4 regions of the Exiguobacterium sp. s46 genome follow, and region 1 is predicted to be linked to each of the others. Evidence: riboswitches for the same ligand, from Rfam matches in the RefSeq annotation. Region 1 holds a riboswitch; each other region holds the start of a gene.

The links. A riboswitch is a leader RNA that binds a small molecule or an ion and turns the genes downstream of it on or off. The one in region 1 is predicted to bind S-adenosylmethionine.
Region 2: it holds a riboswitch for S-adenosylmethionine, as region 1 does, so the genes downstream of both, mtnK (S-methyl-5-thioribose kinase) here and KNQ08_RS13690 (LLM class flavin-dependent oxidoreductase) in region 1, are expected to answer to the same signal.
Region 3: it holds a riboswitch for S-adenosylmethionine, as region 1 does, so the genes downstream of both, KNQ08_RS14415 (Na+/H+ antiporter NhaC family protein) here and KNQ08_RS13690 (LLM class flavin-dependent oxidoreductase) in region 1, are expected to answer to the same signal.
Region 4: it holds a riboswitch for S-adenosylmethionine, as region 1 does, so the genes downstream of both, KNQ08_RS10250 (methionine ABC transporter ATP-binding protein) here and KNQ08_RS13690 (LLM class flavin-dependent oxidoreductase) in region 1, are expected to answer to the same signal.

What each region holds. Positions count from the first base shown of each region.
Region 1 is NZ_JACSMY010000003.1:94,093-100,100, forward strand. It holds gene KNQ08_RS13680 (DUF2325 domain-containing protein) at 1-996, shown strand, start outside; gene KNQ08_RS13685 (DUF975 family protein) at 1,060-1,698, shown strand; SAM riboswitch class I at 1,812-1,914, shown strand; gene KNQ08_RS13690 (LLM class flavin-dependent oxidoreductase) at 1,989-3,047, shown strand; gene KNQ08_RS13695 (ATP-grasp domain-containing protein) at 3,044-3,991, shown strand; gene KNQ08_RS13700 (SRPBCC family protein) at 4,068-4,535, shown strand; partial or broken gene tnpA (IS200/IS605 family transposase) at 4,671-5,096, shown strand; gene tnpB (IS200/IS605 family element RNA-guided endonuclease TnpB) at 5,113-6,008, shown strand, end outside.
Region 2 is NZ_JACSMY010000002.1:312,319-318,326, reverse strand. It holds gene KNQ08_RS13165 (sugar ABC transporter substrate-binding protein) at 1-1,032, opposite strand, end outside; gene mtnA (S-methyl-5-thioribose-1-phosphate isomerase) at 1,044-2,093, opposite strand; gene mtnK (S-methyl-5-thioribose kinase) at 2,090-3,256, opposite strand; SAM riboswitch class I at 3,335-3,438, opposite strand; SAM riboswitch class I at 3,644-3,745, shown strand; gene KNQ08_RS13150 (2,3-diketo-5-methylthiopentyl-1-phosphate enolase) at 3,816-5,006, shown strand; gene KNQ08_RS13145 (2-hydroxy-3-keto-5-methylthiopentenyl-1-phosphate phosphatase) at 5,003-5,662, shown strand; gene KNQ08_RS13140 (methylthioribulose 1-phosphate dehydratase) at 5,659-6,008, shown strand, end outside.
Region 3 is NZ_JACSMY010000003.1:241,465-247,472, reverse strand. It holds gene KNQ08_RS14425 (alpha/beta hydrolase) at 1-646, opposite strand, end outside; gene KNQ08_RS14420 (metal ABC transporter solute-binding protein, Zn/Mn family) at 816-1,829, shown strand; SAM riboswitch class I at 1,899-2,003, shown strand; gene KNQ08_RS14415 (Na+/H+ antiporter NhaC family protein) at 2,085-3,395, shown strand; gene KNQ08_RS14410 (hypothetical protein) at 3,439-3,642, opposite strand; gene KNQ08_RS14405 (aldo/keto reductase) at 3,800-4,612, shown strand; gene KNQ08_RS14400 (hypothetical protein) at 4,738-5,199, opposite strand; gene KNQ08_RS14395 (alanine/glycine:cation symporter family protein) at 5,286-6,008, opposite strand, start outside.
Region 4 is NZ_JACSMY010000001.1:1,969,542-1,975,549, forward strand. It holds gene KNQ08_RS10235 (MBL fold metallo-hydrolase) at 1-123, shown strand, start outside; gene KNQ08_RS10240 (alpha-glucosidase) at 388-1,998, opposite strand; gene KNQ08_RS10245 (aminotransferase class I/II-fold pyridoxal phosphate-dependent enzyme) at 2,147-3,334, shown strand; SAM riboswitch class I at 3,397-3,502, shown strand; gene KNQ08_RS10250 (methionine ABC transporter ATP-binding protein) at 3,587-4,600, shown strand; gene KNQ08_RS10255 (methionine ABC transporter permease) at 4,590-5,255, shown strand; gene KNQ08_RS10260 (MetQ/NlpA family ABC transporter substrate-binding protein) at 5,283-6,008, shown strand, end outside.

The sequences.
Region 1 (6,008 bases):
TTAAAAGGTGGTACTTTACTAGAATGGTCGGGCAGTCATATTTCTGAACGAGACGTCCGCGATTGGAATCTCGAGCACGGCATGGAAGTCCGTGTCCGTGTCGATCGTCAGGATGATCAAAAAACGATATGCCGTATCGAAGCCGTCGTCTCGACGGAGCGAATGAGAGAGAATCCAGAACGTGTCGTGTTTGAACAAGCAATCGTCAAGGCGCATGGAATCATTGAGGAAACGGTGAATGGTCCACTGCAAGATGAGTCGGGCAGATCGTTCTATTATGTCGTTCCGGTAGAAGACATGCGCTATTTCCGACTAGAAGCAGGTCAACTCGTCGATCTCGTCATGTGGCGGGAACGGAAGGATACACTGACGATTGCTTGGAAGCATCCATTCACGTATAAAGAGCCGATCGTCAACGCATCATCTAACCGCCCATCAGAGGTAGAGCAACCGGTAGTGAAGACGTCTGTGACAACGAAAAAGTCAAATCGGTATGCACGAAAAATGAAACGACAACCGGTTCCGAAAGCTAAAAAAGCACAGCGTCGCGTCCGTATGCCAAAAGAGCGAACGATTGAACCGATCGTGACGACAGCCGTACCTGGACAATTGATGGATTTCGTTGATAAGACACCACTTGATTTCACGCGCTTCACAGGAATGCGTCTCGTCATCGTCGGAAATGAACAACAGACCGCTGTCTATCGCGAGTTCTTTGCGCCGACGGGAATCGAATTGATTCATCTTGCAGGGGACGCACAGTCCGCGAAAAAGATTGCCTGTCTCGCCAAAAAGACGGACGCGATCGTCGTCGTGACGAGTCGCGTTTCTCATGCAGCGAGTGCACATGTCATCGCGCAGGCAAAAAAGCATGGTATTCCATTCGCGATGGAACGGCTCGACGGTCGACGATCGTTATACACGGCGTGTGAACGACAACTTGAGCGTGCTTGGCTCAACCAGCAACGAGACGGGAAATTATTGAAAAAAGAGTGAAACATTAGAAGAATTCGACCGTAAAGTAAGGTGAGAACTTATTTTTCAAGGAGGACCTTACTCATGTCATCTCAATTAAAAAAAGCAGCGAAGGAGTCGCTCAGCGGTCGTTGGGGATTTGCCATCCTCATGTTCGTACTGTTTTCTATCATCCAGAGCGTTCCGACGTTCATCGGACCAGATCCTAACGAAGATCTAAATGCGATGAGTGCGGTCAGTATCATTCTTTCGATTTTATTGATCCCAATCGCAGCGGGTTGGACGTGGGTCGCGATGTCGTTCGCACGCAATGAAGAAGTCAAAGTAGCTGATTTGTTCGAGCCGTATAAAATCTTCGGCAAAGTCATCGGCGTCTCGATTGTGCAAGCGGTCTTCTTATTCTTATGGACATTACTCTTGATCATTCCAGGGATCATCAAGTCGTTCTCTTACCTGTTGACGTTCTACATCCTTCGAGATGAACCATCGGTCGGTATCTTCGAGGCCATCACACGTTCACGTCAACTCATGGATGGTCATAAAATGGAAGCATTCTTACTCTTCCTATCATTCATTGGTTGGGCATTACTCGTGATCGTTACACTTGGTCTTGCTGTCTTATGGGTTGGACCATACTTCAGCGTCACAATGGCAAAATTCTATGATCGTGTGCGTGGTGAACAAGCGCCAGAGCCAACATCAGATTTCGTCGCACCATATTAATACCGAATCCCGACACGACGTCGGGATTTTTTTATGCGTGAAATAATTCCGATTGGAAAAGACGGTTTAATGGTTGCTTTAGTTCAGTGAATTTTGTACGATGAATGCAACACATCTTATCTAGAGAAGTCGAGGGACTGGCCCGAAGACACTTCAGCAACCCCGCTACGGCGGAAGGTGCTACTTCCAGGAAGGGATACCTTCCGAAGATAAGAGCGGACAGGACAAGATACCGTCGCTCTTTTCGAACTTCGAAAAGAGCGTTTTTTTATGATAAGGGGGACGATGGAGTGGAGTATGGTTTTTGGTTACCGATTTTTGGGGGATGGTTACGTAACGTCGAGGATGAACAGATGCCACCGACCTTCGATTATGCGAAACAAGTCGCACAAACAGCAGAACGAATCGGGTTCTCGACGACGTTGATTGCGGAATTGAACTTGAATGATATCAAAGGCATTAAGGAACCGAGTCTTGAGGCATGGACGACGGCAGCAGCGATTGCTGCAACGACAGAACGCCTTGAGATCATGACAGCGGTTCGTCCCGGGTTCCATAATCCAGCGACGACGGCGAAGATGGCGGCAAACATCGATCAGTTGAGTGGTGGACGCTTTACGCTCAACGTCGTTTCAGCGTGGTGGGCAGAGGAAGCGAAACAATACAACGGTATCTTCACAGCGCACGATGAACGCTATGCTCGGACGGAAGAGTTCGTCACGGTCATGAAGGGACTGTGGGCAGATGCGTCACCGTATAGCTTCTCCGGTCATCACTACACGATCGAGCAAGCAGAACTCCATCCGAAGCCAGTCCAGCGTCCAGGCATCAAGCTCTACGCTGGTGGAGAGAGTGAAGCTGGAAAGCGAACGATCGTCGAACACTGTGACGCTTATGTCATGCACGGGGGCACTGTTGAAGAAGTAGCCCATAAAATCGACGACATGAAAGTACGCCGGGAAGCGACGGGACAAAAGCCGCTCGAAAGCTTCGGTCTTGCTGCCTACATCATTTGTCGGGATACGGAAGAAGAAGCACTTCTTGAATGGCAACGGATCACGGACGTCAAGGAAGACAGCGCCGGTTATGCCGGTTATCAGGATTTCATTAGTAAATCGCAACTGGAGCAACAGGTCGAGCGGAACGATTATTCTGTCTCGAACCGTGGTCTACGTCCGAATTTAATCGGGACACCAGAACAAATCGCTGAACGGATTCTAGCGTTCGAAGCCGTCGGTGTCACGTTACTTTTGTTACAATTCTCACCACAACTTGAAGAAATGGAACGCTTTGCTCGTGACGTAATGCCACTGGTCGAAGCGAAACGAAAGGTAGGTCAACAATCATGACAAAAATTCATATTCTCCACGAAAACCAAGAATGGACGGACCATCTCATCAAACGTCTCGAAGAACTCGAATTACCGTATGAACAGTGGCACTTGAATGAAGGAATCGTTCCGCTGGATGAACTGCCGCCAGAAGGCGTCTTTTACAGCCGGATGAGTGCTTCTTCGCATACGCGGGGACATCGTTACGCGCCGGAGTTGACGGAAGGGGTCCTCGCTTGGTTAGAAGAGCATGACCGGACCGTCTTTAACGGAACGCGTGCGCTCCGTCTTGAAGTCAGCAAAGTCAATCAATATACGGCGTTGCGGAAGGCTGGGATTCGTGTACCGAAGACGACGGCTGCCGTCGGACGTGATCAAATCGTACAAGCAGCAAAAGAAATCGGTGTTTCGTCATTCATCACGAAACACAACCGTGCCGGAAAAGGTCTCGGCGTCCAGCTGTTCCACTCGATTGAAGCACTTGAAGCTTATCTCGACGGTCCGACATTCGACGAACCAGTCGATGGCATCACGTTGATTCAAGAGTATATTCAAGCACCAGAACCGTACATCACACGTTGTGAGTTCGTAGGTGGAAAGTTCGTCTACGCGGTTCGAGTCGATACATCAGAAGGGTTCGAGCTTTGCCCAGCGGATGCATGCGTGATCGACGACTTGTTCTGCCCAGTCGGTGAAGAAGCACCGCAAACACCGATGAAGTTCCAAATCGTTGAAGGCTTCGATGACCCGATCATCCAAAAGTATGAAGCATTCCTCCAAGCGAACCAAATCGCGGTCGCAGGCATCGAGTTCATTAAGGATGCGTCAGGTACGATCTATACGTATGACGTCAATACGAATACGAACTATAATTCGGATGCCGAGGCAGCTGCAGGACGCTACGGTATGCTCGAACTAGCGAAGTTCCTCGGTGCAGCCCTTGAAACAAGCACAGTAAAATAAGAATCTGCTCTCGCCCTGTCACCGGACGTTACAAGACCGGATGACAGGGTATTTGTATAGAAAAGGGGGCGGATCTATGATTACGTGGAGAGAAGAACGACAGCTCGATATTCCGATTGAGGAAGCATGGCACTTGTTTGATCACACGCGATTGCAGCGTTTGATTCCAAACGTCGTCCAGCACGAGGTGATTGAACGAAAACCGGGTGTCGTCGGTTCGACGTATCGTCAAACATACATGCAGGGTAATCGACTTGAAACCTATATCGTGACCGATTTAGCCTATACGAACGAGCCTGACTTCAAACAAAATACGATTGGATTCACATTGGCTAAAATATTCAAGATCGAGATGACGTTTACACTTAAACCGATCGACCATGACCGTTGTCTGTTGATCTATACGGGAAAAAATGAGGGAGCGAACTTTGTTGGAAAGAGTCTGTTGTCGCTTGGAGGAGAGCGAGAGAATGAGAAAATCGTTCATGGGCTGTTGCAACGTGTCGAAGAAGAAGCGGCGAAACAAAAGAAGAATAACGCATGAAAAAACGGATTCCCGCGTTTTTGTATCCTGTCGCTTCGTATACGATTTATCAAAATCAGGCGAGAATACTCCCACCTCTAAGTGTAGCGTAGGTAGGAGATGAATCACCCGTTTCGATAAGACTATAATCATTTGATGAAATCAGTGCAACCAATAAAAGGAATTGATACACAAACAAAATTTAACACAGATAAGCATTCAGTCTTTCTTCTGAATTACGATCTTATCCTCGTAGTGAAATACAGGAGACAAGTGATTGATGACGCCATCTCGACGTTTGCGAGACAGATGTTCGAACGAATAGGCACGTCATATCGTATTACACTGATCGAGTGGAACCATGACAACGATTATATCGATGTGTTGTTTAAAGCGCACCCAAACGCGGAAATGTCCAAGTTTCTGAACGCTTATAAGAGTACCAGCAGTCGATTGATCAACCACGATTTTCCACATGTCAAAACACAACTTTGAAAAGAAATGTTTTGGTCCCGAAGTTATTGTCTAGTGAGGACCGGAAATGCGACGATCGATGTCATCAGACACTACATCGAAAAAAAGGAGAGGAGTGATTTCCTTGCTGAAGGCGTACAAGTTTCGACTTTATCCGACGAAGTTCCAACAAGAGTATTTCGTGAAGACGTTCGGTTGTGTCCGTTTCGTTTACAATAAGATGCTCGAAGAGCGTATCCGATTGTATAAAGAGTCTAAGCTCGACCCTGACGTGAAGCAGAAGCTCCCAACCCCAGCAAAGTACAAACCTGAATTCCCTTTCCTAAAAGAAGTCGATAGTCTTTCCCTAGCGAACGCTCAGATGGACTTGAATAAGGCATACCAGAACTTTTTTCGGGATAAGTCTGTTGGGTTCCCCAAGTTCAAATCGAAGCACAACGACCGCGCCTCTTACACGACGAACAATCTGAAGGGAAGCATCCGAATCGAGGCATGTCAGGTGAAGCTTCCTAAGATTGGTTTTGTGAAGTTGAAACAACATCGTCCGTTTACAGGTGTGATCAAGTCCGCGACGATCTCGATGACGAGGACCCGAAAATTCTTCATCTCGATCCTCGTCGATCAAGCCGAAGAGCAATGGATTCCCGCCAAACATAAAGTAGGGATTGATCTTGGTTTGGAGCACTTCGCCATCCTGACAAACGATAAACATTTTTCTGAGAAAGTTGCCAATCCGCGCTTTCTTCGAAAGTCTGAAGATAAGATAAAGAAGGCGCAACGTGGCTTGTCACGCAAGAAAATTGGGAGTAAGAACCGAGAGAAGGCGAGGATGATCCTTTCCAAGAAGCATGAAAAGATTGCGAATCAACGTCAAGATTTTCTTCATAAGCTGTCGAAACGAATCGTTGACGATAACCAAGTCATAGTCGTTGAGACACTTAAGTCGAAGAACATGATGAAAAACCATAAGATCGCCAAATCGATCGGGGATGTCAGTTGGTATGAGTTTGTTCGTCAGCT
Region 2 (6,008 bases), on a different contig from region 1:
TTTGTCCGATGTACTCCATCCTTTGATGATCGTATCGAGATTGTACATCGTCGTATCCTGCTTCAACGCCTTCTGCTCCACGAGTTTCGCGTCGAGATCAAAGCTATCTGGTGTCTTCTCGCCAGCGATTTTCTTAGCCAGTAATCGCATGTCCGTTTGTCCAATCAAGAATGGATCCACCGCACTCGTCGAGACCCAGTTACTGCCTTTTTCACGCATCAGGTTGATATCCTGATTCGAGACATCGATCGAGATTAGCGGGATTTCTTGACGTTTATTATCCTTGAGCGATTTGTAAGCCCCTTTTGCGACTTCGTCCCACGCTCCCCAAACCGCATCAATGCTTCCTTTCGGATATTTCGCGAGAATCGCATTCATCTTCGTTGCGATATCCCCTTGGACATCTTGGAAGTTTGTCGGTCCAACCGTCTCAAGCGTTTTGATCTTACCGTCTGCTTCGTACGTCTTATAGATTTCCTGACGACGATCGAGCGGGGCAAAACCTGGTCCGAACCAAAGTTTGATGACACGGACCGGCTTTTTGTCCGTCACCTTCGTCACTTCATCAAGCGATAGCTTCGCGAGTTGATGATCGTTTTGGAATGTTTCCGTCACACCTTTTAACGCCGTTCCTTTTTTCTTCGTGACCGTATCGAACGTCACGACCTTCAGCCCTTTGTCGACCGCTGGTTTAATCATGTCATAGGCGTAGTCTTCCTTACCATGCGAGATGATGAGCCCATCATAATCTTGCTGAATCGCTTGCGCGACAAGCTCCTTGAACTTGACGTCGTTACCTTCCGAAATGAACGTGCTGACTTTAAAGCCAAGCGCTTCGCCTTCACTTCGTGCGCCATCAAGGAATTGTTTCGTATGGTCGTCCGATGCTAGGTTGCGGATGACGGCGATCTTGACGTCTGATTGAACCCCTTTTGGTACATCCTTAACGACCTTCGTCGTCGTGGCTTCTCCATTCGCACAAGCCGCTAGTAACAGTGCCGGTGCTAGGACGGCGTAAGCTAGTTTTTTCATGACATATCTCCTTATCCGAGGGGTTGAAGCCCTGTTAATTGTTCAATCGTTTCTTCATTCGGTTGCGTGATGACACCAAGTTCGGTGATGATGCCCGTGATCAATGTGTGTGGTGTGACATCAAACGCCGGGTTGAAGACAGCGACGCCTTCCGGTGCTGTCGCGACACCTTGGACAGTCGTCACTTCTTGCGGATCACGTTCTTCGATTTCGATCGCGTCTCCGGAAACGAGCGAGAAGTCGAACGTCGAGAGCGGTGCTGCGACGTAAAACGGAATACCAAAAGCTTGCGCGAGCAATGCCAATTGGAACGTCCCGATTTTATTCGCGGTATCTCCGTTTCGTGTAATGCGGTCGGCACCGACGATGATCGCATCGATCTGTTTTTCTTTCAGCGTATGGGCGACCATGTTGTCCGTAATTAACGTGACATCGATGCCGGCACGTTGCAGCTCCCATGTCGTCAATCGTGCTCCCTGCAGTAACGGTCGCGTCTCACTCGCAAAAACGGATAATTCGATACCGCGTTCTTTTGCGATGTAGAACGGCGCAAGTGCCGTTCCATAAGCAGCGGTCGCAATCGATCCAGCATTACAAATCGTTAGGATCCGGTCGCCTGACTGGAACAATTCCAGTGCATGAATCCCGATTTGACGTGACGTCTGCGCATCCTGGTCGTATAAGGCGACCGTCCGTTTTTCCAACCGTTCGCGAATCTCTTCTACCGACGTCCCGTCTTGAATGATTGGATTCAACTGATTGAGTACATTTCGCAAATTGACGGCCGTCGGTCGTGTCGCGAGTAACGTCGCCGATGTCTCAAGCAAGGCTTGCTTGTAGACCGGTAGCGCCGCTTCAAACCGGTATGCTTCTTGAACGAGCACGAATCCACCGAATAAACTGATCGCAGGCGCGCCCCGGACACGTAGTTGTTTAATCGCCTCAACCGCTTGCGCGAGATCAGCAATGACTTCATAGTGCTCTTCTTGCGGTAGACGTGTCTGATCGAGAATCGTCAAGACACGGTCTTCGTAACGAATACTTTGGACGAATGTAGTCATCGGCTGAGTTCCTCCGTTACGTCAAAGTTTCGTAAATCATCGAATGTCCGGCATTCTGTACGGCGTTTGATTAACGCCGCTCCTAGACGAAGAGCGTGACGTTTCCGCTCTAAGCGTTCCGTCGTTGAATCGATTGATTCTAAATCAGCGACCGGTGCAAGACCAATCGTCCGCCGAATCAATTCGCAACCGGCAAAGCCAAGGGCATCCTGCAAGATCGTGCTCAGTAAATCATCGACGAGTCCTGATGCCCGGAACGGTTCGACGGCTTCCCGTTCCCATAATGCACGGAACGTTGAAGCGAACGTCAGCCAGAACGTATCGATATCCTTGATTCGGGCGTCACGTCGTGTAGGGTAATCCGGATATGCTGCGAAGAATAGATGCGCAATGAACTGCCCGACATCGAATCCGAATGGACCATAAAAGGCGAATTCAGGGTCGATGACCTTCGTTTCTGTCGCCGAGGCGAAGATGCTTCCTGTATGTAGATCGCCGTGCAATAAGGCGTCGCCTTTTGTGATGAAGAGCGCTTCAAGTTTTGCGACTTCGCGTTTTAACTCATCGTCTGCCCATAAATATGCCACCTCTTCTTCAAGCCCGGCTTCAATCTCGTTCGTCTCCGCGTCATGGAACGGATCCGTGAAGATTAATTTTTCCGTGATGTCGCACAAATCTGGATTGTAGTACGTTCGGGCGACACGTTTCTTTTCAACCGGACCAAGCGCAAAGTCCGATGTATGGAATAAAGTCCGAGCGAGATAAGAACCAATATGTTCCGCAAGCAACGGATACTGTTCACCTACGAGTAAACCGCTTCGAACGATTGTCAGATGTGAAAGATCTTCCATGACCGTATACGCCTCTTCGTGACTAGCATGAAAAACACGTGGTACGAACGGCACGGCATGCCGTGCGAATTCACGGAGTGCGGATTGCTCGATCCACGCCCGTTCGAGTGATAACGGCCAGCTCTCACCGACGACTTTTGCGTACGGGAGTGCTTGTTTTAGAATCAATCGATGTTCCCCCTCTCGAATTCGGAAAACGAGGTTGAGATTCCCGTCGCCAATCTCTTCTGCTTCGACGGCTCCATCGCCGATCAGTCCTAGTGTCCGAACACGATCAATCGCGTCCTGTTCTGTGAATGCTTTGTATGTCATATCAGTTTCCCCCTATGTGATACACGAAAAAGCGCCTCTTTTCGTCATCGAAAAGAGGCGCAGGAAAGTCATTGCGTCCTCTTATCTCTCAGACGAAACGTCTGTTGGATGTAGCACCGTGCCCAGTGGTCGGTTGCTGCGGCGTCATCGGGCCAATTCCCTCTGCCAACTCGCGATAAGAGTCGTATGTAGTTGTCGTGTGTGATATTGATTTGAATCTTACGCAATCGACTTCCTCGCTGTCAAATCGAAATCAAGCAGAAACGGATATCATTTTTATGCCATCTATAGAAAGAGTATTTTCAAAAAAATAAATTTTCTAAAAATAGTTTGACAAGTGGCGATTCTCATGTAAAAATTGCAATTAGATTTCACAATTTCATCCAATTCTTATCAAGAGCAGACGGAGGGACAAGCCCTACGATGTCGCAGCAACCGACCTTTTGGCACGGTGCTAATTCTTGCAGCTACTAAGCTGACAGATAAGAGTCCACGTTCGAATCATTCATGGTCTCTTGTCGCTGACGAGAGACCATTTTTTTGTTGAAGGAGGAAAGACATGGCTTATATCACTGCTACTTATCAATTGACCGCCCGTGATCGACTCGAGCAACGCGCTGAACAACTCGCGCTTGGTCTGACAGTCGGTTCTTGGACGGAACTGAATCATCTCGAACAACAACAACTCGCCTCGTTCAAAGGGGAAGTCGTACATACCGAAGAGCGCGATGGCAAAGGATATATCACGATTCGTTATCCGGAACATAACGTGTCGCGCGACTTTTCTGCGATTCTGACGACCGTCTTCGGGAAACTCTCACTCGACGGTGAAATCAAACTAACGGAATTGCTATTACCCGATACATTTACGTCGGACTTTCCAGGTGCGAAATTCGGGATCGAAGGGGTCCGTTCCTTGATCGGTGTCGAAGATCGTCCATTGTTAATGAGCATCTTCAAAGGAGTCATCGGACGGGATTTATCGTTCCTTCGTGATCAACTCGAAGGACAACTCGCTGGTGGGATTGATCTCGTCAAAGACGATGAGATCCTATACGACAATCCGTTGACACCGACGATTGACCGGGCACGAATCGGACGTGAGGTCATCGATGCTCACTTCCACCGGACCGGTAAACGTGCGTTATATGCGATCACACTCAGCGGTCCCGTCTTTACGCTCAAGGATCAAGCCAAGCGATTGATTGATGCTGGAGCGACCGCATTCTTGCTGAATACCTTCACATACGGACTCGACGTCTTACGCGAACTGGTGAGTGATCCGGAAATCAACGTTCCGATCTTCAATCATCCAGCATATAGCGGTGCGTTGATCGCTAGCCCGAATCACGGAGTCGCAGCTCCTGTCTTACTCGGCACATTACCGCGTGCTGCTGGAGCAGACTTGACGCTATTCCCGTCTCCTTACGGCAATGTCGCTTTGCCAAAGGATGTCGCCCGTGGCATCGCGGTCGAAGCGACCCGTCTCGGTCAGACGAAATCGATCTTCCCGGTTCCTTCAGCCGGTATTCATCCTGGACTCGTCGCTCAACTCGTACGGGACTTCGGTATCGATTCCGTCATCAACGCCGGCGGCGGCGTACATGGTCATCCGCAAGGTGCTGCGGCTGGTGTCATTGCTTTCCGCCAGGCGCTCGATGCGGCACTCGCAAATGAATCCCTATCGGCGGCAGCATCGCGTCATGAAGAATTACGGATCGCCCTTGACGCTTGGGGGATCAAGTCATGACCGTACGGATTCTTTGTGACTTCGACGGTACGGTGACGACGCAAGATAACATCATCGCACTCATGCAGGCATTTGCGCCAGCTAGTGACTTCGAACCGTTAAAACGCGGTGTACTCGACCGGACGTTATCGATTCAGAGTGGTGTCGGGCAAATGTTCGCACTTCTGCCGTCTGACGGAAAAACAGCCTATCTTGACTTTTTGTTGGAGCGTGCAGTCATTCGCGACGGATTTTCGGAGTTACTTCAGTACAGTCGTCGTCAAGGAATCGATTTTTCGATCGTCAGCGGTGGAATGGACTTTTTCGTCGAACCGATCTTAGCGCCATTCCTTGAACAAGAACAGATTTACTGTAACGTCGCCGATTTCAGTGGTCCATTCGTCCATATCGATTGGCCAAACGCCTGCGATGCCCATTGCACGAACGGGTGCGGCTGTTGTAAAACGTCCGTTGCCCGGGCATTGCGCAAAGACGATGACGTCATCATCGTCATTGGTGACTCGGTGACGGACTTCGAACTCGCGAAAGAAGCGGATCGTGTCTATGCCCGTGATTATCTGATCACGTTGTGTGAAGAGAACGATATCGCCTATACACCGTTTGAGACGTTCCACGACATCGTTCATGATTTAACACGAGCGGAGGTGACAACATGACATTCATGCGACGGTATGAAGAGCTACGCGCCATCAAACAAGAGCTTGCGGCGCGCGATTGGTTCCCTGGTACGAGTGGCAATCTCGCCATTCGGACGTCCGGTGTCCCGGTTGAATTCCTTGTGACGGCAAGCGGAAAAGATAAACGGCAGACGACTCCTGACGACTTCGTTCATGTCGATGCGACCGGTCAATTGATTGGTGAGCAATCCGGGCGTCCTTCCGCTGAGACATTGCTCCATGTCGAAGTGTTCAATCGAACGGACGCCGGTTGTTCTCTGCATGTCCATACGATTGCGAACAATGTGATTTCGGAACTCTATGGCGATCAAGGCAGCATCACCTT
Region 3 (6,008 bases), 150 kb from region 1:
CCTTGTAGAACTTAATGTGGGCAATCCAAGTCTGAATGAAATTAAACAACAAAAAGTTCGTCGGTGGATATAAAGCGATCACACCACTGATCAATGGCATGTGCCGCTCATCGCGCTCACCGACGAAAGCAGATGGGGCAAGTGCCGTCGTCAGCATGAGTGCGGCTCCTGCTGAGTCTCCCCATACCATCATCCGTCCTCTTAGAATGCGAAGATCCTCTGCTTCCTTATTCAAAAAACATAACGCATCCCGTACATCTTCGAGGTTATCCGGAAAATAACTGCCCTCTTCGAACAAACGATACTCAATACTACAGACGGCAACTCCGAGTTCAAGCAGACGGTCGACGATTGGACTAAAGCAGAACATGTCATCGCGCTCTCCACGAACGAATGCACCACCGTGTGCATAGATGGCAACTGGAAACGGTCCTTCTCCCGGTGGATAATAGAGATCGAGCTGTAAGATGCAGTCTCCCACCTGTTTGTAGGTGAGCGTCCGCGGTGCAAGTTGTTTTTCTGTGAGTGGCAAGGCGGGTTCGGTCCATCGAAGCAATGCACCATAATTGTTCCAGATACTCGCTCCCGCTGCTGCCGTCGTCAATAACGCAGCTCCCCCCATTAGCCATGCAGTTTCACGTTTCACTTGATCACCTCCAAAAGACGTGCCAGTTTCTTCACTTTATTATCCTTCTACCCCGTTTTAAAAGAAGTCGAACGTCTCGGTATTCGTACTTGACGCTTCACCAGCGTTCCGCTATAGTGAGAAAGTCCAAATCGGAATAGTTACGTTTTAATAATGGAGGTATCATATAATGAAAAAAATCATTCCCGCTTTAACAGTCGCTTTCGCAAGTGCAAGTGTTCTCGCTGCTTGCGGTTCGAATACCGATTCATCGACTTCAGATAAAACCCAGACAGAAGTCTATGCATCAACGTTCGCGACGGCTGCTATTGCCCGCGAAATCGGAGGGGATCAAGTCAACGTCAAGATGATCGTCCCACCTGGAGCAGACCCCCACTCTTACGAGCCGACGTCAAAACAACTCACCGAGATTGCTAAGGGCGACTTGTTCCTCTTAACCGGTACGACGCTCGAGCCGTATTCGAAAAAAATCCAGGAGAGTCTAAAAGGCACGGATGTCCGCTTCGTCGAGACGAGTAAGGACGTCAACTTGCTAGAATCGGATGCTACACTTCATGCACATGAAGAAGAGGAGCATAGTGAAGACGAACATGCCCACGAAGAAGAAGGGCACGATGATCATGCAACGGATGAACATGCGCATGAAGAAGAGGGTCATGACCATGGAAAATACGATCCACACGTCTGGCTCGATCCTGTCAACGCAAAAGCAATGGCACGCTCGATTACAACTGCTTTATCAAAAGAAGTACCAAAAGACAAAGCAACATTCGAGAAAAACTTAAAAGCGTTCGATCAGCAAGCTGATGAATTGGACGAACAATTTAAACAAGCTGTCGCTGATGGATCGAAAAAAGAACTTCTCGTTACGCATGCCGCTTACGGTTACCTCGCAGAACGATATGGTTTCACACAACTGCCGATTGCGGGAATTTCTCCTTCCGATGAACCGTCACAAAAGCAACTGGCCGCTTTAGTGAAAGAAGCACGGATGCATGATTTGAAATACGTCGCGTTCGAAGAGACGGTCTCACCAAAGGTCGCACGTGTCATCCAAAAAGAAATCGGAGCTGAATCCGTGACGATTCATAATCTAGAGTCGGTCACGAAAGCGCAACAAAACAGCTCTTATTTCAAGTTGATGGAAGAAAACGTCCAAACATTGAAAAAGGCACTTCAGTAAAGTACAGTTGACACGCGTTACTCAATGCGGTACGGTAAGAAACGTGTTTTACAACAATTGAATGACTTCTTTTTATCGCGAGAAACGGAGGGACTGGCCCAATGATGTTTCGGCAGCGGACGATTTGATTCGTACTGTGCCAAATCCAGCAAGCGAAAGCTTGAGAGATAAGAAGAGCGTCTTTATTTCATAAAGACCTCCTTCTTTCTTGCGAAGGGGTCTTTTTTTGTATCTTTGAGAAACGAGGTGTCAACAATGAATGAAACGATCACGCCTAACAAATGGGCACTGCTTCCCCTCGTCGTATTCCTAGTTCTCTTCATCGGAGCCGGGATCTTCTATGACGACTTTTACAAATTTCCGATCCTTATCGCCGCACTGATCGCTTTGATTTTTGCTGCAATCACGACGAAAGGATCCATCAATCAAACGGTCGAACGAATCGCAACGGGTGCCGGAAATCCTGATATCATGATCATGGTCTTCATCTTCTTACTAGCCGGTACGTTTTCTGGAACAGCAGAAGCAATCGGCGCCATCGATGCGACCGTTAATGCTGCTTTGACGTTCCTACCTCCGTCGCTCCTCATGAGTGGTCTGTTCATCATCGCTGCCTTCATCTCAATGGCAATGGGGACATCGACTGGAACGATTGCTGCACTCGCGCCAATCGCCTTCGGTATTCATGAAGCGACAGGCATCAACGTTGCGATCGCAGCGGCTGCTGTCGTTGGTGGATCGATGTTCGGCGATAACTTGTCGTTCATCTCGGATACGACGATTGCCGCCGTCCGGACCCAAAAAACGAACATGCGCGATAAATTCCGGACGAACTTCATGATCGTCCTACCGGCTGCTATTTTGACGGTCATCCTACTCGCATTCGTTTCTGGTTCTGGTGACGTCGTCGAAGCAAAAGCATTTGAATTCTACAAGTTGATTCCATATCTCGCTGTCATCGTCCTTGCACTATTTGGCGTCAATGTCATTCTTGTCTTAATTGGTGGTACGTTACTCACCGGCATCATCGGTATGATTGATGGTAGTTTCGGCTTGAGTGGCTTCGTCCTCTCGATGTCTGAAGGAATGATGGGCATGGCGGAGATCTCCATTTTGACGCTCCTCATGGGTGGTCTCGTCAGCTTGATTACGTTCAACGGTGGAATCGCCTTCTTAAAAGAGACGCTGACACGCAAGATTTCACAGCGTCGTGGTGCCGAATTCAGTATGGCGGCACTCGTTAGTGCAACGAATCTCGCGACTGCAAACAATACGATCTCGATTCTCGTCGCTGGACCACTGGCAGCTGAAATCGCCGATACGTATGAAGTCGATCGAAAAAAATCGGCGAGTATCCTTGATATCTTCTCTTGTGGTATTCAAGGCATCATTCCGTATGGAGCACAACTATTGATCGCAGCAGAATTGACGAAAACGGCTTCACCGGAACTGATTCCGTATCTGTTCTATCCGTTCCTCCTCTTCGTCTGTGGATCAATTGCCATCTTCTTCGGCTTACCACGCATGAAGAAGACAGCGACGAAGCAAGAAAAAATTTCTTCGTAACCATAAAACAGGTCCAATCGCGTCGACGATTGGACCTGTTTTATTATTTATTCTGCTTCGCTTGTCGTTCTAAGATTAAGTAAGCGATTGCCGGAAGCGGGAACTGAACGAGTCCAGCGCCTCCCCACACCCATGGATTACGTCCTGACTTTCGCGCACTAAGAAACAGACCCACTGCCTGCGTTACTAACAAGGCGCCAATGCTAAGCCAAGTACATTTGGATAGCTTTTTATTCTTTTGAGCCATCTTTTCTCCCCCTCTTTTAACACACGATTAAATCTCACGATTCTTTTCTATTTTACCTTATTTCATTCCTCCATGAGCATGGAAACGGACGTCTTCGTTCGTTCATGCTAAACTAAACGAGCAAATCTAAACTACGTTTTATGAGGAGGAGTAACACATGCAATACGCAAAACTTTCAAACGGTATTACGATTCCCCAAATCGGATTCGGTGTCTGGCAAGTAGATGAAGAGACAGAAGCACCTGCTGCTGTCGCTGAAGCATTACGTGTCGGCTATCGTCATATCGATACGGCTGCTGTCTACAAAAACGAGCGCGGTGTCGCAAAAGGAATCAAGGAAAGCGGCGTGAAACGTGAGGATCTCTTCTTAACGTCAAAAGTCTGGAACGATGATATTCGTGCCGGTCGGACGAAGGAAGCATTCGCAGAATCGCTCGAACGTCTCGAAACAGATTATCTTGACCTCTATCTTATCCACTGGCCGGTCGAAGGCTATATCGAAGCGTGGAAAGCAATGGTTGAACTGTATGAAGCAGGCAAGATCAAAGCGATCGGTGTCTCGAACTTCAAAGAACATCACCTCGATACATTGGCAGAAGAGGGCTTGATGGCACCAATGATCAACCAAGTCGAGTTGCATCCACAATTACCGCAACACGAACTGCACGAATACTTGCAAGATCACAACATTCAAGTCGAAGCATGGAGCCCACTCATGCAAGGGAAATTCCTCGAAATCAACGATTTCAAGGAAATCGCAGAGAAACACGGCAAGACACCTTCACAAGTCGTCTTACGTTGGCATCTCGACAACGGCATCGTCGCTCTTCCAAAATCCGTTACACCAGAACGCATTGCGGAAAACTTCGACGTCTTTGATTTCCAACTCGATGCCGATGATCTTGAGAAAATTGATCGTCTGGCAACGGATGTCCGCCTCGGACCGGATCCGGACGAAATCGATTTTTAATCTGACGATTCACGTAAAAGAGAACGTCTTCCATATGAAGACGTCTTGATTCATCTGAACGACGAGAGACCCGTTTCCAGTCTACGACTTGGAAGCGGGTCTCTTTTTTTTATGATTTAAGCTGTTCAGACATAATAAATTAAAATCGTATCTTCCGCTTCTTCTGCCTTTTGAAAATAGGCACGTAAATCGGCGAACTGTTCCCAGATATCCTCGAATTCGCCCGGTGTTCCGGCTTCATCATGAATCGAAGCGAGTGCCCGTTGATCAAAATTCCGCATCACCTCAGCCGAGATGATGAGGAGTGGCAAGGGCAGAATACCGACAATCGCCGCTTTCTCCTCATTGACGATCAACTCTTCGCCAACGATCGCTCGTCCCAGGTTGTAATGTGTGTCTTGATCAATATAGATATCGATTTGATTCATCAAATGATAGATGGCGTTCGTCTGTTCGAGGGCGAACAATTGTTCATGATCGGGTTGTGTCTCATGAATGAATAAAATCCAATCCATGATGATGTGGGGATCGTTTCCGAACGACTCCCAGACCGCATCCGTGACGCGGACGAAATGTACGTTTTCCATTCTCCCCCTCCCTTCTGTACTCTGTATTCCCTTTTTAAATTCGTTCTATACAAAAAAAGAGCCAGATTTCTCTGACTCCCTTTTCCTTAAATTGCTTTTTCGTCTTTTTCTGATTCTTGCCATGCTTCAAGCGTATCTTTCCCTGGCAAGTTCGGAATCGAGTCCGTATAGAATCGTGGCTCTTTTCCAGCTTTTCGTTGCCCGACATAATCTTCGAGCGCTAGTTTCGCGATTTTCGAGAGACGGAAGATCGCATACAAGTTAACGATCGCCATCAGTCCCATAAAGATATCTGCTAACGCCCACACGAGGTTCGCCGATTCAACGAGTGAACCGAAGACGATCATGACGAGAACGAGCATACGATATGCCATCAAGACTTGTTTATTTTCACGGATGAAGTTGATGTTCGATTCACCGTAGTAGTAGTTTCCGACGACGGAACTAAAGGCAAAGAGGAAAATCGCGACGACCATGAATCCTGTCGCGAGTGATCCCACTTGTGATGCGAGCGCCCCTTGTGCTAAGTCGATCCCAGCTACCGGTTGACCACTAGCATCTTTTGTTGCCACTCCACTGACGAGAACGATCATCGCTGTCGCCGAACAGACCATCAACGTATCAACGAAGACCGCAAACGATTGAATCAACCCTTGTTTGACCGGGTGAGAGACTTCCGCTGTTGCCGCCGCGTTCGGCGCTGAACCCATACCGGCTTCGTTCGAGAACAAACCACGACGAATCCCGTTCAAGAGTGCTGCACCTACTGCACCACCTGCGAGTGTCTTGAATTCGAATAGACCTTCTTG
Region 4 (6,008 bases), on a different contig from region 1:
ATTCTTGCCGTCGGACACGGTCCCCTCATTCTCGGACCGAGTTACGAAATGCGCCAAGCTGTCGATCGATTCTCTCAGGTCTTACAGACGAAAAAATCATCTCCATTCAAATCACACACTTAAAATGGGACTGTATCATAAGTCAGTCTTTCCAAAGATAAGGGTGGCAGATTTTCATTCTGCCACCCTTATCTCATAACAAAAAGAATGACGCGTCGCACGCCATTCCTACAGGAATAAGCGCATTTATGCGCTTCAGAGACAAACAAGCCCCGTTTTCCTGCTTGAATGAAGCAGGAAAACGGGGCTTGTGTCTCGCCTGAGGAAAGGGCGTGAAAAGACGCGTCATTCTTTTTTTGAGTTAACCCCATTTTTTCGTCCAGTGGTTCAATTCTGTTCTGCAACAGAATAACGATAGACGCGTGCTTCGTAGGGACGCAAGATATCCGGGCTATCCGGATAGTTTGATACGAACAATTTTTCATGCGGTAAAATGAGGGCGGTCTGCATCGGTTCATCATGTACGTTGAGGACGATCCGCCAGACCTCTCCCTCTAGTTCCCGTTCATAAATATAGAGATACGGATCATGGAGTGCCAAGTCTCGGTACGTGCCGTAAACCATGATCGGATGTTGCTTTCGCATCTGAATCAGCGACTTGTAAAAAGCAAGCACGGACGATGGATCGGCTTCTGCCTGCGCGACATTGATGTCCGTATAATTCGGGTTGACGGCTAACCATGGTTTCCCACTCGTAAAGCCAGCTGCATGTGTACCGTCCCACTGCATCGGTGTGCGGGAGTTATCACGGGCAAGTAACTGCATCGACGAGAGTACGACCTCTGGATCCTCTCCACCAGCGACGCGCTCCGCGTATCGATTTCGAAAGGCGACGTCTTGATAGAGCGACGGATCCGAGAAGCGAATCCCCGTCATCCCGATCTCTTCTCCTTGATACACGTATGGAATGCCCGGTAACGTATGCAACATCAAACCGAGTAGTTTCGCGCTCTCGACGCGGTACCGTTCACTGCCGAAGCGGGTCACTTGTCGTGTGTGATCATGATTGTTCAAGAACTGTGAATTGACGCCTAGTGGGTATAAGACATCGTACCAGCGTTTCTGAATTTCCTTGAACCGTAAAAGATCCATCGCCTCCATGTCGTCCGCGATCTCGAAGTGAAACAGCGTCCGGAGTTCTTCTCGGTCTTCACTGACATATAACAGCCCGTCTTCTGGACCGACGAACGGAATCTCACCGACTGTAAACAAGTCTTTACCAGCAAGAACATTCGCATGCATCTCCTGCAAAAAGTCATGCACGCCGGGCTGATTTCCAAGGTACGAGAGATCAAACGGATTGGCGACATCTTCAAACGACCGTTTTTTGATCAAGTTGATGACATCCATCCGGAAGCCGTCGATCCCTTGAGCGATCCACCAGTTCATCATATCGTAGATCGCTTGCCTCACAGCTGGGTGCTCCCAGTTTAAGTCGGGCTGTTCTTTGGCGAAGGAATGAAAATAATACTGCCCGCGTTCTTCACTCCACGTCCACGGGCTTGGCGCAAAGTACGAGCGCCAGTTGTTCGGAGGCGTCTCTTTCGTACCATCCTGCCAGATGTACCAGTCATCCTTATCGTTAATCCGCTCTCGCGACTGACGGAACCAGTCATGCTGGTCACTCGTATGGTTCACAACTAAATCGAGAATGACCTTTAATCCTCGGGCATGAGCGGCCGTGATCAACTCCTGGAGATCTCCCATCGTTCCCGCTTTTTCCATGATCTCGTAATAATCGGCAATATCATAGCCGTTATCGACGTCCGGGGAACGATAACACGGATTCAACCACACGACATCGACACCCAGTGAAGCGATGTAATCAAGCTTATCGATGACACCTCGCAAATCACCGATCCCATCCCCGTTCGAATCTTTAAAGCTACGCCAGTAGACTTGATAGACGACTGCCTCTTTCCAGTTAGCTCGCTTCATCTTCCCACTCCTCTCCCTACTCTTTATTCCCGCTCCACTTATCTGTACCTGTTTATCCGACAATTTTTTTGAATTTCGAAAAAGTTCTTTTCTTTTGACTGAATATTCGTTATCCTTGACGACAATACCACGAAGGAGGCATTCATCCATGAAACATTTCGCTCCATCCATCGCCATTGATCGGCTTCCTGCTCCTGTCTTCGCTGAACTCGCGAACCGAATCGGTGCTGTGAAAGCTGCCGGACACGATGTCATCACACTTGGTCAAGGAACACCCGACCAGACGACGCCTGTACATATTCTCGATGCCTTAAAACAAGCCATCGACGAGCCAACGAACCTTCAATATCCACCGTTTCGTGGACATGATTTTCTAAAGCAAGCCGTCGCGCGCTTTTATGCGACTGAATTCGGTGTCACAATCGATCCGGCAACGGAAGTCGCAATTCTCCTCGGCAGTAAAGCCGGCATCGTCGCCTTACCGCAGACGATCGTCAACCCTGGAGAAGGTGTCATCGTTCCGGATCCAGGATACCCGGATTACCTGTCTGGCGCAGCACTTGCTGGCGCATTCCCGATCACGCTTCCGTTACTTGAGAAAAATAACTTCTTACCGGATTACGACTTACTTGATACGACGGACGTCGAGCGTGCCCGGATGTTGTTCCTCAACTACCCGAGTAATCCGACGGGTGCGACCGCGACGGCAGAAGCCTTCGAACAGACAGTCGCTTTCGCCGATGCCCATGATATCTGTGTCGTCCATGACTTAGCATACGGCGGCATCAGTTTCGATGGTCCGACGCGAAGCTTCCTGCAGACGGAAGGGGCAAAAGACGTCGGGATCGAGCTATTCTCACTCTCAAAACGCTTCAACATGTCCGGCTTCCGGATTGCCTTCGCGATCGGAAATCCGTCCGTCATCTCAAGCATCGAAACATACCAAGAACATCTCTACGTCAGTGCCTTCACACCGATTCAGCATGCGGCGACCGTTGCCCTCACGAGTGACCAAACGTGCGTCCGTGAGTTAAGTAGCTTGTATGAAACACGACGCGATGCGTTGTTCGCAAAACTCGATGCGATTGGTTGGAGTGGTCCACGCCCAGGCGGTTCCTTCTTCGTCTGGCTTCCTGTTCCAGAAGGTTACACGTCCCAAAGCTTCACCGATCATCTACTTGACGAAGCACACGTCGCCGTGACCCCGGGATCATTCTTCGGCGAATACGGTGAAGGCTACGTCCGGATTAGCTTGATTGCTGACGTCGAACGTCTAGAAGAAGCCGTCGATCGAATCGGAACGCTCAACCTGTTCCGGACACCTGTTGCGGAATAATTCTGAAAAAACATTTGACAGATGGGAATCATTTCCGTTAAAGTAAATCCCAACAGCATAACTACTTATCGAGAGCGACCGAGGGATTAGGCCCAACGACGTCCGGCAACCACCTGTAAGGAACGGTGCCACATCCTACAGAATGATTTTCATTCTGAGAGATAAGTTACGAAATCTTACACTTTCGTCGCTTTTTTCTGGTTGCTCTGCTACTAGGAAAAAGCGACTTTTTTTGTATGAGGAGATGAGCGGATGATTGAATTCAAACACATTACAAAACGGTTCGTTCGAGACCGGACCCCGATTTTTGCATTACGGGATGTCGATTTGACGATCCAAAAAGGAGAAATCTTCGGAATCATCGGTGAGTCTGGTGCCGGTAAAAGTACGTTGCTTCGCCTGATCAACGGGCTCGAGCATCCAACACAAGGAACCGTCAAGGTCGACGGTGTCTCGCTCGGCGGGATGTCAAAAGCAGATTTACGTCAACTTCGCTTGCGGACAGGAATGATCTTTCAGCATTTCCAATTGATCCAGTCACGCAACGTCGCGGATAACATCGCTTTTGCACTCAAGGCCGCTGGCGTCAAACGTGCAGATTTCCCGGAGCGAATTCGCGAACTCGTCTCGCTCGTCGGACTTGAAGGATTTGAGACGAACTTCCCGAGTCAATTAAGCGGTGGGCAGAAACAGCGCGTCGGGATTGCCCGGGCACTCGCAAACAATCCGACCGTCTTGTTATGTGATGAAGCGACATCCGCTCTTGATCCCGTTACGACACTACAGATTCTTGAACTGCTGAAGGATTTGAATGAACGACTCGGATTGACGATCGTCCTCATCACGCATGAGATTGATGTCGTCAAACAGATTTGCCATCGCGTCGCGGTCATGTCGCAAGGTGAAGTCGTCGAAGTCGCCTCAACCTATGACTTGTTCAGTCAAGCTAAGCATCCGGTGACGCAACATTATGTCGATACGGCATTACAAATCGAATTGCCGGAACGCATCTTACAGGCAACCCCAGGTAAGATCATCCGCTTGCAGTTCACAGGCGAGAAGACCGGTGAAAGTACGTTATCAGAAGCGATCCGCCGTTACGATATCTCAGTCAGCATCTTGCACGGCAAGGTCGACTACATTCAAGACGTCGCCTTCGGTGTCCTGATTGTCAGCTTGACGGGATCATCCGATCAAATCGCTCCTGCCCTTGACTGGCTCGCGACGGAACTTCACGCACTCGAGGTGATTCAGGATGTGGCTTGATCGTATTCAAACGATGTTACCGGAGCTCTTGAAGGCACTCGGCGAGACAGCATGGATGGTTGGTATTTCACTTGCTTTCGCATTGGTCGTCGGGATTCCGCTCGGAATTCTCTTGTTCGTCACCGACCGGGGATTATTTTTTCAAAACCTTGCCGTCCGCCGTGTTCTTGACTTCGTCGTCAACATCGTCCGGTCGCTACCGTTCATCATCTTGCTGGTTGCCCTCATTCCATTAACGAAGTTCTTACTCGACAATACGATCGGTCCGACGGCAGCGTCCGTCAGCCTTAGTGTCGCAGCGATTCCGTTTCTCGCGCGCCTTGTCGAAACATCACTCCGCGAGATTCCGCCTGGTTTGATTGAAGCAGCAGAAGCATGTGGGGCGAAACCCTTGCGGATCATCGTCAGTGTCCTCTTACCGGAAGCACTCCCTGGCATCATTCAGGGCATCACATTAACGACGATCAGCTTAATCGGCTTCTCAGCGATGGCTGGTATCGTCGGCGGCGGTGGTGTCGGTGACCTCGCGATCCGTTTCGGTTACTATCGCTACGATAATCTCATCATGATCGTGACGATCGTCGTGCTCATCGTCATCGTTCAAAGTATTCAAGCACTTGGCAATCAACTGGCGCGAAAAACAGATAAACGCTAATCATACATACAAAGGGAGAGTGGAATCATGAAAAAACGATATGCCTTTTTAGCAACAGCCTTACTTGGTGCAGGAGTCCTCGCGGGATGTGGAGACAGCAGTGCTGATGAAAAAGACAAGACGATCAAGATTGGTGCGACGAGTGGTCCGTATAGCGACATGGTCAAACAAGCGATCCAGCCACAACTCGAAAAGAAAGGCTATAAAGTCGAAATCGTCGAGTTCAGCGATTACATCCAACCGAATATCGCCCTCGGTAGCGGGAACATCGACGCCAACTTGTTCCAACACTCGATCTATCTCAAGACGTTTTCTAAAGAAAAGAACCTCGATTTAAAAGGACTCATCACGGTTCCAACAGCACCGATGGGACTATACAGCAAGACAGCGAAGACACTTGACGACGTCAAGACAGGTGCTGAAGTCGCGACGCCGAATGATCCGACGAACCAAGCACGAGCACTGAACTTACTTGCGGAACAAGGCTGGATTGAACTGAAGCCGGATGTCGATCCACTAACCGTTTCAGAGAAAGATATCGTCAAGAATCCGAAGAAACTCGTCATTAAACCACTCGAGGCGGCTCAATTGCCACGCGCCGTCGAAAGTGTCGACATTTCAGCCGTTCCAGGGAACTTCGCACTTGCTGCGAAATTCGACTTACTTGATGCGTTAGCGCTTGAGACGATGGACGAACAATACCGTAACCTCGTCGCTGTCCAAACGAAAGATGCGGACAAACAAGTCGCAAAA